DNA from 3 places in the Thermoanaerobacterium sp. R66 genome. Region 1 is predicted to be linked to each of the others. Evidence: riboswitches for the same ligand, from Rfam matches in the RefSeq annotation. Region 1 holds a riboswitch; each other region holds the start of a gene.
What was found. Region 1 has a riboswitch for thiamine pyrophosphate ahead of thiC (phosphomethylpyrimidine synthase ThiC). Riboswitches for the same ligand answer to the same signal wherever they lie in the genome.

Region 1 (3,171 bases):
TTCCATTCCCAAGATAGGTGAAGCACCTATATCGATAAGCGCTATGGGTGACAATTGGATGGAATTTACTATAAGAAAAGTAGGAAAAGTAACAAATGAGATATTTAACTTATCTCCTGGCGATAAGATATTCATGAGAGGACCTTATGGTAATTCATTCCCTGTTAACAAATATAAAGGAAAAGACTTAGTTGTTATAGCTGGTGGTACAGGTGTATCGCCTGTTAGAAGCTTACTTAAGTATTTTTATGATAATTCGGAAGAAATAAAATCGCTACACTTTATAGCAGGATTTAAAGATGAAAACAGCGTCTTATTTAAAGAAGATTTAAATAATTTTAAGACAAAATTTAACACTATATATACTCTTGATAAGAAAAAAGTCGATGGATTTGAAGTTGGCTTGGTGACAGAGCATATAAGTAAAATACCATTTGATAGCTTTGATGATTACAATGTCATTGTCGTTGGTCCGCCAGTAATGATGCATTTTACAGCATTAGAATTATTGAAAAATGGGGTACCAGAAGATAAAATTTGGGTTTCCTTTGAGAGAAAAATGTCTTGCGGAATTGGAAAATGTGGTCACTGCAAGATAAACGAGACGTATGTTTGCCTCGAAGGTCCTGTGTTTAACTACACAAAAGCGAAGGATTTACTTGATTAAATGTGGAGGTGTATGTAATGAACTATGATATAGATGTAAAAAAAGTCCGCAGAAATTGTTACAGGCAATCGAAAGTCCGCGGTGAATTCATGGTGCAGATGCGCGTTCCAGGCGGTGTAATGGATGCTAAATATTTGTCATATGTAGAACATATTGCAAAAACATGGGGAAATGGACAATTTCATCTTGGCGTTAGACAAACTTTATCAATACCTGGAATAAAGTATGAATATATCGATGAAGTCAATAAGTATATAAAGACGTTTATTAAAGAGATAGAAGTAGACCTTTGTGGTGTTGACATGGAAGTAGATGACAATGGATATCCAACGATAGGTTCTAGAAACATTATGGCTTGCATAGGAAATAAACATTGCATAAAGGCAAATATAGACACAACATCACTTGCAAGAAAAATTGAAAAAATCATCTTTCCAAGTGATTATCATATAAAAGTAAGCATAGCCGGATGTCCTAATGACTGTGCAAAGGCTCATTTCAACGATTTTGGAATTATAGGCATTACAAAAACAGAATATGATTACGATCGTTGTATAGGATGTAAGAAATGTATCGAGGCGTGTAAACAACATGCTACAGGTGTTTTATACATGGTAAATGGAAAAATCGAGAAAGATTCGTGCTGCTGTGTTGGCTGTGGTGAGTGTGCACTTGTATGTCCCACAGGTGCTTGGTCTAGAAATCCTAAGAAATTCTACAGAGTCCTCATTGGTGGCAGAACCGGAAAACAGACACCTCGCATGGGAAAGATTTTCTTAAATTGGGTAACAGAAGATGTAGTGCTGGGCATACTTAAAAATTGGCAAGATTTCTCTGCGGAAGTATTGAATCATAAACCAGTATATCTCCATGGAGGTCACTTGATAGACAGGGCTGGATACAATAAATTTAAAGAGCTTATATTAAAGGGTGTAGAATTAAACCCTGAAGCTATGGTTGCAGATAGAATATTTTGGACAGAAACTGAATACAGGTCAAACATAAATGTTAAGCCTGTTTGTGATATTAAATAATTAGATTTTTAATCCCGATTACCTTTACAATTTTAGAGTTTTAAAGTATAATTAGATTAAATTTAATACTTGTAAAATTAGTTTGCGGGGGAACCATTTTGGTTGAGAAGGTAAAACCTGACCCTTAGAACCTGATGTAGTTAATACTACCGTAGGGAAGCAAGCTTTCGATTATAAAGCTTTACCATGCGGTAAGGCTTTTTTTATTCAATATTTTCGAATATAACCTTCTTCCTCCCTTCATTTTACAAGTATCAAAACAAAATAATTTATGAAAGGATGACTGCGATGAATTACACTACACAATTAGATGCGGCAAAAAAAGGAATTATTACAGAAGAGATGAATGTTGTGGCAGCAAAAGAAGACATTGAAGTGGATTTATTGCTGAGCAAGGTAGCTTCTGGTGAAGTAGTCATACCAGCAAATAAAAACCATGAAGCACTTAGTCCAGAAGGCGTAGGGACAGGGCTTAGAACAAAAATAAACGTAAACTTAGGTGTATCAAGGGACTGCAACAATGTGGATGCAGAATTAGAAAAGGCAAAAAAGGCGATAGAAATGAAAGCAGAGTCTATCATGGATTTAAGTTCATATGGCAAAACTTTCGAATTTAGAAACAGATTGATAGGTATTTCTACAGCCATGATAGGTACTGTTCCAGTATATGATGCTGTAGGATATTATGACAAAGATTTAAAAGACATTACTCCTTCAGAATTTATAAAGATCGTCGAAAGGCATGCACAAGACGGTGTTGATTTTATGACTATCCATGCAGGCATCAACAGAGAGACGGCGGAAATTTTCAAAAGAAATGAAAGACTTCTAAATATCGTTTCTCGTGGAGGCTCTTTGTTATATACGTGGATGGAATTAAATGATAAGGAAAATCCTTTTTATGAGTATTTTGATGATATTCTTGACATATGTGCTGAGTACGATGTAACGATAAGCCTTGGCGATGCATTGAGGCCAGGCTGCATAAATGATTCCACAGATGCATGCCAAATAAAAGAACTTATAACCCTTGGAGAATTAGCGAAAAGAGCTTATGAAAAGAATGTTCAAGTGATTATTGAGGGACCTGGTCATATGAGGCTAAATGAAATCGAAGCAAATGTTTTGTTGGAGAAAAAGCTATGTCATGGTGCGCCGTTTTATGTATTGGGCCAATCGTAACAGATATTGCACCTGGATATGATCATATTACAAGTGCAATTGGTGGTGCAATTGCTGCAGCAAGTGGAGCGGATTTCCTGTGTTATGTAACACCAGCGGAACATCTGAGACTTCCAACGATTGAAGACATGAAGGAAGGCATCATTGCTTCTAAAATAGCTGCCCATGCAGCAGATCTGGCAAAAGGTATACGCAATGCAGAAAAATGGGATAATGATATGTCTTATGCCAGGAGAAAGCTTGATTGGGATGAAATGTTTAGATTAGCTATAGATCCTGAAAAGGCGA
Region 2 (3,171 bases), 1.9 Mb from region 1:
ATATGCCGCATCAAAAGGTTTAGCTGTAATTGTCATGGAGCCTATAAGAGGAGGAAAGTTGGCTGGTGATCCGCCACAAGCTATAAAAGAGCTTTGGAATAGTGCAAGTGTAAAAAGGACACCTGCAGAATGGGCTTTGCAATGGGTTTGGAACCATCCAGAGGTATCGCTTGTATTAAGTGGAATGAGCACGATGGAGCAAGTGAAACAAAATATAGAAAGTGCTTCAAGATCAAAAGCGAATGGCTTAACTGATGATGAGGTAAAACTTGTGGATAAGGTAAGAGAAACTTATAATAAGCTTTCGCCTGTAGGATGCACTGCCTGCAATTATTGTATGCCGTGTCCAAACGGTGTGAATATACCCAAGAATTTTGCCATATACAATGAAGCCCACATGTACAATAACTACAATGAAGCACTTAGAAATTATAATAGCTTAAATGAAGGAAAAGCAAGTTCTTGCATAGAGTGCGGAGAGTGCGAGACTAAGTGTCCTCAGCACTTGACGATAATTGAATATTTAAAGGATGTAAGAAGATATTTTAAAGAAGCAGTTTAAAAATAAGCCATATTGATGAAACCTAAGTTTCACCAATATGGCTTTACTTTTTATAATATTTTTTATAATACTTGCTTTGACGGTTTACTTGTGAAATAATAAATAGTGAATATCTTATTTAGAAGGGAGTGTCAAGGATGGTTCAAAGCGGATTTATGCTATTTCTGCAGTACTTTGTAGCATTAGCAACACCGATTGTTTCAGTTATCTTTTTGGTATTTTACATAGTTTATACAATGAAAAAGATGAAAAAGATTGATTCAATAGAAAAAAGCTTAGCAAAAATAGCAGCTTCAGGCAAGTCAGAATCAAGTGAGTCTTCTTATGAATCTAATGAAGATTTTGAAGTTGAAGATGAAGTCGAAGAAGTTATCGTTAAATAGCAAAATGTATCAGGATGTGGTAATGTGCTGCGGGATGACTTAGATACACCCATTGGAACGCTAAGAATATATTCAAGCGAAGATGGCATAACGAGGATAGATTTTCCCAATGAAGAACATTTACAATGTTTAATGGGTACAAATTCGCTTATTGCAGATTGCAAAGAACAGCTTAGATTGTACTTTGAAGGTCGCTTGAAAGAATTTAATGTAAAGTTAGACTTACAGGGGACAGACTTTCAAAAATCTGTTTGGCGAGAGCTTATGAAGATACCGTATGGTTTTTACGCTACATACGGTGAGATCGCAAGGAGAATAGGAAAGCCAAATGCATCAAGGGCTGTAGGAAATGCCCTTAATAAAAATCCGATCCCGATTATCATACCGTGTCATAGGGTCATCGGCTCGGATATGACGTTAAAAGGCTTTGCAGGAGGACTTAATGTAAAATCATTGTTGCTTCAACATGAAGGTATTGCATTTAAAAAGTAATTTCATTATAATATAGTATAAATTAATAAACAGACTATGTCCGCTGGGGGTGCTTTTAGCTGAGATGGCAGATGCCAAACCCCTAGAACCTGATTAGGTTAATGCCTACGAAGGGAATGCGGCAAAAGACCGCATCAGTGTGCGGTTTTTTTGTTTTAAGCGGTACATAGCCTCAAAAGGAGGTTATTTTCATGTCCTACATTGTAAGCATTTTTTCAGATTTCACAAAGATAAAGCCTGCCACACTTTCCATCATCATCGCGATTTTATTTGCTGTGTTTTTGTTTTACATCCTGAGAAATAGCGTGAAATTTAACGCAAAGATGCTTGTGTATGGCGGATTAGCAATAGCTATATCATTTGTCTTGTCGTATATAAGGTTTTACCATTGGCCTCAAGGTGGCTCTATAACGCCAGCCAGCATGCTTCCGCTGTTTGTCTTTGCATATTATTATGGAGCAGGTCCAGGCATAGCGGTGGGAATGGCTTATGGAATGCTTCAGCTAATACAAGATCCTTATGTTGTGCATTGGATACAGCTTCTCTTGGATTATCCATTAGCATTTGGAGCCTTAGGGCTTGCAGGGTTTTTTAAGAAAAACTTAAGCTTTGGCGTTTTAGTTGGTGGTTTTGGCAGGTTTTTCTCACATTTTCTATCAGGTGTCTTTTTCTTCGCCAGCTATGCACCTAAAGGCATGAATCCTGTCGTCTATTCACTTCTTGTAAATGGGATACTAGTAGGTGTGGAGGTTTTAATTTGCTTTATGGTTTCTATTATTCCACAAGTGAGAAATGCAATTGAGATAATAAAGAAAAAAGCTTTAGCTTAAAAAAGATTTATTAAAACCCTCTTCTTAACGGAAGAGGGTTTTAATAAATCTTATACAATAAATTGATTTTGATGGTATAATATTAGATAGCAAATGAAAATAAACTATATTGATAACACTATTTTAACGCATTTTTAATTAAACTTTAATCCAAATTTAATTTTTGGATGAGATAATCAATATAGTGATTGCGAGGGTCTTTAAAATGGATAAAATAAAGATTTTAATACTTTATGAAGATATAGGGACTGGGCATAAAAGGACTGCAATGGCATTAAAAAAAGCATTTGAAAAAAGAGATAATGTTGAAGTGTTTGTAGAAAATCCACTTGGAGAGAAGTTTCCCAGTCTTTCGTATTTGACGACTCGAATTTACCTAAAGACATTAAAATTGACACCTGAATTATGGGGTTATCTCTATGAGATGGAAAGGGACAAGATAGAAAGGCGCATAAATAAGCTGGTAGGCATATCCGTTTATACATTTATAAAAGATTACGTATTAAACTTAAAGCCTAACGCTGTAATATGCACCCATCCGTTTTCTTGCTCTATTCTGTCTCATATAAAGAGAGATCTAAATATTCCAATATTCGCTATATTGACTGATTATGATGTCCATGCGTATTGGATACATCACCAGATAGACGGGTATTTTGTCGGTTCTCAAGAGATGAAAAGTCAGATGAATTTGATGGGTGTTTCTGATGATAAAATATATGTTACGGGAATACCTATTGATGAGGAGTTTTATGTTAAGAAAGATAAATTTGAGGTGAGGCAAAAATTAGGATTTGTTGTAGATAAGCCATTTATACTTGTAATGGGTGGTGGGCTTGGACTTGGAAATATTAAAAAGGCTGTTAATGTCATACAAAGCCATAAAGATTTACAGATTGCTGTA
Region 3 (3,171 bases), 770 kb from region 1:
TTTATCCTTGACATGGTGTGTGCATTTTTTATATCTGCTTCAGATTTGGTTTTTCCTATGGTTACGAGAAATGTGATAAATAACGTCATACCTAACAAGGATTTTAACCTTATATACAGGTTCGCAATTTTATTAGCTATAATGTACTTCGGAAGGATGATACTTGAATACATAGTAGGATACTATGGCCATGTTTTAGGTGTAAGCATAGAGTACGATATGAGAAAAGATGCTTTTTCACATCTTCAGAAACTTTCTATGAACTATTATGACAACACAAAGACAGGTTATATAATGTCAAGGGTTGTCAATGACTTAAATGAGATAGCAGAAGTAGCACATCATGGTCCAGAGGACCTTTTTTTGTCTATCATAAGGATAATAGGCACATTCATACTTTTGCTTACAATTGATGTGAGGCTGACACTGGTTGTATTTACCATAATACCTTTTATGTTTATATACATGTATATTTACAACAATAAGTTTGAAATTATATGGAAAAATGTCCGTGAAACGCAGGCACAGATGAATGCCACATTAGAAGAAAGCATTACAGGCATAAGGGTCGTCAAATCATTTGTAAGGGAAAAATTTGAGAACCTAAAATTCGATAATAAAAGCTCCATGTATAAAAGTGCCAGGTCAAAAGCGGTTAAGCATATTGGCATATTTGATTCTAGTGTAAATTTTCTTTCTAATATATCAGTTGTGATTACTCTTGCAGCAGGTGGCTACTTTATATCAAAAGGCCTCATAAATACAGGTGACTTAGTGGCATACATAATATACATTAGCCAGTTTTTGCAACCTTTGACTGTTCTTTTGCGGTTTATAGAGCAGTACCAGCAGGGTATGGCTGGCTTTAGGCGGTTTGTAGAGCTTATGGATACAGAGCCAGAGATAGCAGATAAAAAAGATGCGATAGAGTTAAAAGATGTGAAAGGCGATATTGAGTTTGACAATGTCACATTCAGCTACGACAATAAAAGAGAAGTACTGTCAGGAATCAATCTTAAGATAAAACATGGAGAGACAGTGGCAATAGTAGGGCCCTCAGGTGCAGGTAAAACCACACTTCTAAGCCTTATACCGAGGTTTTATGAGATAGATGCAGGCTCCATAAAAATTGACGGTGTAGATATAAGGGATGTGAAGCTATCATCGCTTAGAGAAAATATAGGCATTGTCCAGCAAGATGTATTTTTGTTTTCGGGCACGATAAAAGAAAACATTGCATACGGCAAATTAGATGCTACTGACGAAGAAATAATCAATGCAGCCAAAGCTGCAAATGCCCATGACTTCATAATGGAGTTAAAAGATGGTTATGATACGTATATTGGCGAAAGAGGCGTTAAATTGTCTGGCGGACAAAAGCAGAGAATATCTATTGCAAGGATGTTCTTAAAAAATCCTCCAATACTTATACTTGATGAAGCGACATCATCGCTTGACAATAAAAGTGAATCGATTATTCAGCAGTCTATTGAAAATCTATCGAAAAACAGGACTACCCTCATAATCGCCCACAGATTGGGCACCATTAGAAATGCCAAGCGTATAATAGTGCTTACTGAAAATGGAATAGAAGAGGAAGGTACACATGAGGAGCTTATGAATAGGAAGGGCGTGTACTATAATCTGTACAGCTATCAACAGGAAAATTTGACGATATGGTGAAATATCCTGTACAAGTCAGATAATTTGTGTTAAAATAAAGTAAAAGTTAATATTTCGTCTGGGGAGCTGGGGTGATAGCCCGGCTGAGAGTTAGCAGCTATTTCTGCTATGACCCATAACCTGATCTGGATAATGCCGGCGTAGGGAGTACATTGGACTTTAAGTGTGCTTATCCGGCACACTTTTTTCGTTTTGTATTTCCTCAAGGCATACAAAAAAAGGAGGAATCGATGTGAAGAAGTTGCTTACGATTGCAGGCTCTGACAGCATTGGCGGTGCTGGCATAGAGGCAGATTTAAAGACGTTTTGCGCCCTTGGAGTATACGGCATGTGCGTCATTACGGCAGTGACGGCGCAGAATACAGTAGGTGTCTTTGATGTAAGAGAGATGGATGCGGATATCATCAAAAAGCAGATAGATTGCGTATTTGATGATACGGCGGTAGATGCTGTAAAGATAGGTATGGTATCAAGCCAAGATATCATTGACGCTATTGCATCATCACTTAAAAGATGGAATCCCAAAAATGTCGTATTAGACCCTGTCATGATATCAAAAAGCGGATATTACCTTCTAAAAGAAGATGCCATAGACGCATTAAAGACAAAACTTTTGCCTATGGCAGATATCATTACTCCCAATATACCGGAGGCGTGTGAGCTTACTGGAATGAATATTGAGGGAATTGACGACATGAAGGAGGCTGCTAAAAAGATCATCGATATGGGTGTAAGAGCTGTCGTTGTAAAAGGTGGACATTCAGTAGAAAACGCTACTGATGTATTCTACGATGGAAGTGAATTTTTACTTTTGCCGCAGGAAAGGATCGACACCAAAAATACACATGGGACGGGATGCACGTACTCATCTGCAATAGCTTCGTACCTTGGTAGAGGATTAAGCTTGAAAGATGCAGTAATAAACGCAAAAAGTTACATAACAGAGGCTATTAAAAATTCTCTTGAGATAGGTAAAGGTGTAGGACCTGTAGGACATCTAGTAGATCTTTATAAGAAGGCAGGTATTGACTATGAAGATTAAAAACTCGACGCTTTTTTTAATATGGGCAGGTGCGGCCATATCCATTGCAGAGGTTTTTACTGGTTCGTACTTTGCACCATTAGGCTTAACTAAAGGGATTTTAAGCATATTGTTAGGTCACATCATTGGCACTCTGTTTTTTGCTTTAGGAGGGCTTATGTCCTTTAGAGTTAAGAAACCTGCGATAGAGTCCACAAAAGGTGTCCTGGGCGAGAAAGGCATGGTATTTATAGGGCTTTTAAATGTGCTTCAATTGGTTGGCTGGACGGCTGTAATGATAATACAGTCTGCAAAGGCTTTCAACGGTGCTATAGGCATGTCTACTGCTGTTGGAATTTTTGTCGTTGGCATATCTGTTTTATTGTGGACATTATTCTTTGACAATGAAGCTTACTGGATAAACGATATTGCTGTTGTGCTTTTATTTATCTTGACTATATTTGTTG

Region 2: it holds a riboswitch for thiamine pyrophosphate, as region 1 does, so the genes downstream of both, thiT (energy-coupled thiamine transporter ThiT) here and thiC (phosphomethylpyrimidine synthase ThiC) in region 1, are expected to answer to the same signal.
Region 3: it holds a riboswitch for thiamine pyrophosphate, as region 1 does, so the genes downstream of both, thiD (bifunctional hydroxymethylpyrimidine kinase/phosphomethylpyrimidine kinase) here and thiC (phosphomethylpyrimidine synthase ThiC) in region 1, are expected to answer to the same signal.

The regions. Positions count from the first base shown of each region.
Region 1 is NZ_JAEUWW010000001.1:333,435-336,605, forward strand. Features, by position in the region: gene asrB (anaerobic sulfite reductase subunit AsrB) at 1-667, shown strand, start outside; gene asrC (sulfite reductase subunit C) at 685-1,701, shown strand; TPP riboswitch at 1,778-1,877, shown strand; partial or broken gene thiC (phosphomethylpyrimidine synthase ThiC) at 1,990-3,171, shown strand, end outside.
Region 2 is NZ_JAEUWW010000001.1:2,222,275-2,225,445, forward strand. Features, by position in the region: gene JJQ93_RS11110 (aldo/keto reductase) at 1-562, shown strand, start outside; gene JJQ93_RS11115 (hypothetical protein) at 700-945, shown strand; gene JJQ93_RS11120 (methylated-DNA--[protein]-cysteine S-methyltransferase) at 970-1,437, shown strand; TPP riboswitch at 1,473-1,571, shown strand; gene thiT (energy-coupled thiamine transporter ThiT) at 1,629-2,267, shown strand; gene JJQ93_RS11130 (MGDG synthase family glycosyltransferase) at 2,473-3,171, shown strand, end outside.
Region 3 is NZ_JAEUWW010000001.1:1,102,367-1,105,537, reverse strand. Features, by position in the region: gene JJQ93_RS05515 (ABC transporter ATP-binding protein) at 1-1,683, shown strand, start outside; TPP riboswitch at 1,733-1,847, shown strand; gene thiD (bifunctional hydroxymethylpyrimidine kinase/phosphomethylpyrimidine kinase) at 1,916-2,725, shown strand; gene cytX (putative hydroxymethylpyrimidine transporter CytX) at 2,715-3,171, shown strand, end outside.